2 regions of the Rahnella inusitata genome follow, and region 2 is predicted to be linked to the other one. Evidence: riboswitches for the same ligand, from Rfam matches in the RefSeq annotation. Region 2 holds a riboswitch; the other holds the start of a gene.

Region 1 (3,460 bases), on a different contig from region 2:
GTCAACCCCTCTAAAATGCTCGCAAATGTAACAAGTGCAGCATTACCTTCATTGTGACCCCATGTATCATTAATAGGTTTAAAGTCATCCAAATCAATAATAATCATACTGAATTTTCTATTTCTTTTTTTTGCCTTCCTGAGAGTTTCCTCTGCGAACATCATGAAAGAACGACGGTTGCAGATACCAGTTAATGAATCTGTAGCGGCCAAATTTATGATTCTAAACTCATCTTCAACTACTTCCGCCAGATCCTTTAAAAGGCTACGCTCATCTTCCGAAAGTGTTCTCGGCTCAGTATCAATAATGCAAATAGTCCCTCCAATCTCACCATCCGGTAGTTTAACTGGACAACCTGCATAAAAACGTATCCCTGGTTCTCCCGTAACCAATGAATTATATTCAAAACGAGGATCTAATAAAGTATCAGGTACAATTAATAGCTTATCCTCAGCCACAGCCACGGAGCAAAATGACTCTGTTCTAGGTGTTGATTTTATATTCAAACCATGGTTTGACTTGAACCATTGACGATCTTTATCTACGAGCGAAACCAATGCAATTGGCACGTCAAACAATTTGCTTGCAATGCGCGTTAGGCGATCAAACCTTTCTTCCGCCTGTGTATCCAGTATTCCTATAGCATGCAGTGCAAACAGACGCTTTTCTTCTCTATCATTTGTCATCTTTCTGCTCTTTTAAATAATTAGATGTGATGTTTATTAAAATAACGTTATTTCATGGTGTTGGCGCAATTTAGCACTTAATTATAACTGACAATAAGATTAGCGCAATCAAATAGTCCCATTGCGAGTGTATAATTATTACACGCATTTAAAATGTGTGTATAGGGCAGAGCTTGGTAATTAACCTCATGGTTTACCGCCATGTTTACGTTAATAATGCTAATGTAAGCATGGCAAAAATTTACAAACACCCACGCGGCATATTTAGTGAATTTCCTGACGCGATTAAAATTATATAACATAATTATTAAGAAATCCTTAAGTGGAACTTAATTGCTTTGAACACACTCCGTGTTAGTTGGTATGTGTCACAATTTCATTCATGCATTTTTCAGCGACGTAATCCTTATCCATTCTCTCTTGACAACTAAAAAGAGAAAGTTATTATTCCAAGGGTAGTGGTGAATATAACTAGCATACTGCAGGATAAAATATTTTGATGGTGCAGGATTTATTTTTTTGATATCTAAATAAAATGCTGTTAATTTTATTCCTGCTATTATTAATGTTACATACTACTGCCATTGATTGATTTTTTGTTTTATGCAATTTCTTAAGGTTTCACGTTTTATTTTGTGGGGTATCATCAAGGGAGACTCATATGACCGAACTACATGTTATGCCGTATGATGTAGATGCACTCAGGCGTAAAGGTGCAATATTAATCGATATACGTTCCCAAAATGACTGGCAGGATGAACACATTACGGGGGCTCTTTCGGTACCCCTGGATATGCTTGACGTTTCAAGCTTGCGCAGATATATCTCGAACGAGAAAGACCTTATTATTCTTTATTGTCAGACTGGTGCGAAAACATCGACCCATTGTGCACAACTCCTGGATGCTGTCACCCCTGCAAAAGCGGTTATTTTAGAGGGTGGGATTAATACTTGGAAATTACTAGGGTATGAAACAATCCAGAATAAAATGAAACCTATCTCTAAGTTACGTCAGGTGAAAATCACTGTAGGTGGTTTAGTTATCGCAGGAACACTTGCGGGTATGTTGATAACGGCTGAATTTTATTTACTGCCTCTATCATTCGGGGTTTATTATTTATTTGAAGGTATAACCGGGCACTGCAGTTTCTCATTGTTAGCAAAAAAGATGAACAGGAACTTGAAGTGAACATAACCTGACGTTCAAATTATAATGTTATTCATTATCGATTTTCTGTATTTGAAAAATGTTACACAATGTGTTTTGAAGGTAGTATCCGTTCATTGAAACTCAACGCTAAATTTAAGCTTTTTAGATTTTTAAAAACGCAATTATTACTGTGGCAATGCTTACATCTTCAGTAAGAACATCAAAAAACTTTACTGCATTCAGCTATAATTCGATTAAGAGTGATAATATGTATCTGATATATGGTCTTTTGCGATCCCCTCATGAAGCATTGAAGTATTGCCTCGTTGCATCCGCTTGGCTTGTGGTTTATAGTTTTCTTAAGGTGATGGTGTTCCACCTTTCCCAACCGCCGGACTGTCCAGTTCGGATGATGACACCTGATATACATTTTGCTTCCTTTGTCAGGCAGGTATGTCAGGTGCGCTTGTGAAAAAAATTTATCCGCTTTTACTAACTCGTTCCTCCTCATCTGACTATTCAGAGGAGCAGTTATGATTCATGTTTTCGGTCATCTCAATCCCGATAGCGATACTATCTGTACCGCATTAGTTACAGCGGACTGGCTTAACAACCTCGGAAAGCACGCCACCCCCTTCAGGCTCGGTGAAATTACTCCAGAAACGGAGTTCATTCTGCAGCAGGCAGGCGTTAGCCCCCCTCAACGACTTGAAGAAGACCTGTATGGTAAACAGGTCTGGTTGGTCGATTTTTCGGATTCTGAGCAGGGACCGCCCTCATTAGCATTCAGTAATATTGTGGGCATTATAGACCATCACCGGTTAGGTACGGTCATGACACAAAATCCTCCCGATGTCTGGATACGCTCCGTCGGGAGCAGTGCCACGGTGCTCTGGCAAATCCTGGCCCTTGAATATCACCAGCCCATCACCTCTTCTCAGGCCATTCTTATGTTGGGGGCGATACTGAGTGATACCGTGGCGCTCACCTCCCCTACCACTACAGCTCAGGACAGGGCTGCCGTGCAGGCGTTATCCGACATAAGCCAAATGAATTATGACGCCTTTGTAAAAGAGCTACTTATCGCTAAAACCAATATTACTGGGCTGACACCCGACTCACTTCTTATGAAAGATGCCAAGCGCTGTCAGATTAACGGGCAGTCGGTACTGCTTTCACAAATTGAAGTAGCAAGGATGTCGGCAGTGGACGCCGTGCTCCCTGACCTGCTTGCCGCGTTAACAAAAGAGTGTCAGTCCGGCTGTTCTGACATTGCAATGTTGGCCATCACGGACATTTTTCAGAAAAATTCAACGTTATATTTCTCAGAAAACAATGCGCTCGAGCTCACCTGCCTTTCTCTTCCCGGCGTTATCAGCAGGAAAAAGGACATACTCCCGTGGCTGACGGGCGCGCTCTCAACCTCGTCGAGGTAATTAATGCCAATCTATGAACATGCTCTGATATTGCTCAGCGATGAAACCGACGGCCAACTCCTGCTGCAGGGGGTTGCAAAGGGATTCCACGAACAAGGGACTGTGATCACCCTTGGACACCTCACCTCAGATTACCGGGAGTTAGACATTGCCTCTGACTCATTAACGAAGGATCGCCAGTCGGGTGA
Region 2 (3,460 bases):
AGCCCGTTGACCAGCATCAACAAGGCAAAGAAGCGTGTCAGCTCGTGACCGTTGTACAAATCTCTGGCGACAGCGCGGGAAAGTACTGCGCCACCTGCACCGGCGATGCCCTGAAGTAAACGGGCAACAATCAGCTGATGAATATCCGGTGCTACGGCGCACCACACCGAAGCGGCCAGCAGCAAGGCCAGCGACCATAACAAGGGGCGAATGCGGCCAAAGCGATCGCTTAGCGGACCAAAAATCAGCTGGCCGAAGCCCAGACCGAGCAACCCTGCGGTGAGGCTCAGTTGCGCGCTGGCGGTGGAAGTATTCAGTTCACCGGCCAGTTCTGGCAGCGCCGGTAAATACAAATCGGTACATAACGGACCGAGAGCGGCGAGTGAGCCGAGAACCAGGGCATAGCCGAGGCGTTTTTCTTGCAGGTGAGCGCTCATGGTGGGGAGTTATTCCGGTTTACTGGGGGTGAAATCCGTGTTGAAGAGATCCTGAAAGTAGCGATGGTATAACGCTTCCAGAACCTCTGCATCGGCGTGAACGGTGGTCAGGCGGCGGAAGGCGGTGCCTTCGCAGATGACGGCGAGGCTTTCGACTTTTGCTGTCATTTCCTCATCTGAAAACTGTGGGAAACTTTTACTAAGGAATGATTTGGCTTCGTTAAACAGCTGCTTTTCTGAATCCCGCCAGATCTTTTCCACCGCCGGATTGCGGGTGGCTTCGGCGGCCACCTCCAGCATCAGCGCGTGGTCAATTTCGGCCTGCTCTTTTTGTTCCGAACAGACATCTTCCTTAAACGGTGAACTGAGATTACCAATTCGCCGGTGCGCCAGATTGTGGGCGATCTGCTGTAAATTATGGGCGTTACCGGTGATCAGCTGGATTTTTTTCATCACCATACGACGCACGATTTCTTCGATAATGGCGTCTTTGTTGGCGAAATAACGATAAATCTGCCCCACGCTGAGCTGCGACGTTTTGGCTATCTCTGCCATGCCGGCACCGTGAAAACCGTGCTTACGAAAACACAATCGGGCGGCGGCGATGATCTGGTCGCGGCGGGCGCTGATGCGCGCGTCTTTACTGCATTGTTGGGGGGCAAGCATGGAAGTCCTGGCGTGTCGCTGTCATTGATTGTGAACGATCATTCTCAATTATAGGCAATAAGGGCCATCAGGACAATATTTGTATCAGGAATGTAGCAAAAACGGCGCATTCCAGAAGATTGCACCGTTTTTATGAAGAGAGGGAATTAAGGTATGGCATGAACAGGCAGGATTATGCGAAATACGCCTGTAAGAAAGCCGCCAGGGTCAGGACACAAAGGGCCACAACCAGATATTCAGATGACGTTTTTGGAGCAGAAAACATGGCAAACCTCAATGTGTGCAAATAACGAACCAGACTTGATGTGGTCTATTATCTGCGACAAACATGAAGGAAACATTAAGACAAAGAGGAGAGTTGTGAATCTGCATCACGGTTTGAAAACAACAGCGGGGCGTTTACGCAGAAAAGCCTCGCTGCCGGAGAGGATCAGTGCGCGGTGTACCAGCTGACCAGCGCGAACGCCAGTAAAGTCATGGCAAGGGAACCGGCCAGATTAAGCGCCATGTTGAGCGCTGCCGCACCGAAACGGCCATCCTGCAACATGTAAACAACTTCCAGCGAGAACGTAGAAAAGGTGGTCAGGCCGCCGCAGAAACCGGTGGTGATCAGCATTTTCCAGACCGGATCCAGGTGCGTCATCTTGCTAAAAATGGCAATACACAGCCCGATGATAAACGCGCCGACCAGGTTGACCGTCAGCGTGCCGACCGGCAGCACCGGGCTCATTCCATTCATTTTCAGGCTGACATACCACCGGACAACGCTGCCAATGCCGCCGCCAATAAAGACTGCAAGTAAGGTGCTAAACATATAATCCCTTCTAAGTAAGTTGAATTCAGAAAGGTCCGGGCACGACGCTACGAACCTCTCGCGAGATTGCGTAGACATCATCAGCCGGTAAAGGCGGTTTGGGAGGAATGTCATCTCCATACAGCAGGCGCTGATTTTAGCGTGAAACGTCAGCCCATCGCCAGCACTATGGCATCGGCAATCAGATCGACTTTATCCGCCATGATCTGACTGGTGCTGATGCGGATAAACTGCCCCGGTCCGATGCGGCAACGTTCGCCCGGCAGCACGGCGATCCCGCGTGCGGCCAGCGTCACCAGTGCAAACTGCTCGGAGGGCACCGGGATCCATATCGCCAGCCCGTCACGTTCCGGGATATTCACGCCGCGAATGCGCAGGGCATCGGACATCGCTTTGCGCCGCTCTGCGTACACTGCTTTGGCGTGCGTAATACCGGCCTGCGTTTTTGCGTCGTTAATCAGCCACGCCAGCGCCTGTTGCAGGATACGGCTCGACCACCCCGCGCCGAAATTACGGAATGATTTGATTTGCTTCACCAAATCCTCGGAACCGGACAGTACCGCCAGCCGTAAATCAGGGCCGTAGGCTTTGGAATAAGAGCGGACATGCACGGTGCGATCCGGCAAGACGCTGCCCATACTGACCGGTGGATAGGCCGACAGTTGCCCGATGCCGTCGTCTTCGATAACCAGCGTATTGCTCTCGCCGAGGATTTCCGCCAGCGCCGCAAAACGCGCGTCATTCAGCGCATGACCGCAGTGGGAATGGGTACGCGGCTGATAGATAAATGCCGAAGGGTTTTTGTTCAGTGCCAGGCTTAGCGATTCCGGGATCGGGCCAAATTCATCACATTTCACCGGCACAACCTGTGCGCCGAGATTGTCCAGCATATCGAGCAAACGCGTCGCGGTCGGGTCTTCAATCGCCACCACGGAGCCCTGCATCAGTAATGTTTGCAGCGTGAGATTCATGGCGTCGAAGCCACCGTCGGCGGCCATAAACGACGGTGCGTTGTAAGGCCAGTCAGGTTTCACGGCATCGAGTAAGGCGGGCGCGATGGCTTCACGCTGATAGCTATTGAGATTGTCGGCACTGACGCCGTGCTGCATGGCTTCATGTAATTCCGGTAATAAGGCCGGATCGGGCGAGGAGAGCGCCAGATCGGCGATGATATGCTCGCCGAAATTACCGATCTTCTCAAAACGGGCAGGGCGCGGTGACAGCATATCGCCGCAGACCCAGACGCCATTTCTGCCGCGTCCCGCAATGACTTTCTGGCGGCGCAGCTGCCCCCAGGCGGCGGATACCGTCGCCGGACTCACCCCTAACGCCTGCGCCAGTTCGCGAACGGCGGGCAGGTGCGTACCTATCTCGATCACACCCGAACGGATCAGCGCTGCGGTTTCAATTGCAATACCGCGCATCGAACGATCCTGCAATTGTGTTGCTAACCATTGCGCATCCAGCGTTTTTTCAGGGGAATTTTCAGCCATTTTTTTGCCTTTTGTTCAGTAACAAAGATTCTATTGTACATATTAATTTA

Evidence for each region. A riboswitch is a leader RNA that binds a small molecule or an ion and turns the genes downstream of it on or off. The one in region 2 is predicted to bind fluoride.
Region 1: another riboswitch for fluoride. It lies ahead of I2123_RS24610 (DHHA2 domain-containing protein); the one in region 2 lies ahead of crcB (fluoride efflux transporter CrcB).

What each region holds. Positions count from the first base shown of each region.
Region 1 covers NZ_CP065026.1:3,865-7,324, forward strand. Annotated here, with positions in the region: gene I2123_RS24600 (sensor domain-containing diguanylate cyclase) at 1-686, opposite strand, end outside; gene I2123_RS24605 (rhodanese-like domain-containing protein) at 1,348-1,875, shown strand; fluoride riboswitch at 2,191-2,265, shown strand; gene I2123_RS24610 (DHHA2 domain-containing protein) at 2,370-3,272, shown strand; gene I2123_RS24615 (universal stress protein) at 3,276-3,460, shown strand, end outside.
Region 2 covers NZ_CP065024.1:3,792,763-3,796,222, reverse strand. Annotated here, with positions in the region: gene I2123_RS17830 (multidrug effflux MFS transporter) at 1-437, opposite strand, end outside; gene I2123_RS17825 (TetR family transcriptional regulator) at 447-1,103, opposite strand; gene crcB (fluoride efflux transporter CrcB) at 1,534-1,917, opposite strand; fluoride riboswitch at 1,982-2,044, opposite strand; gene I2123_RS17815 (aminotransferase class I/II-fold pyridoxal phosphate-dependent enzyme) at 2,067-3,410, opposite strand.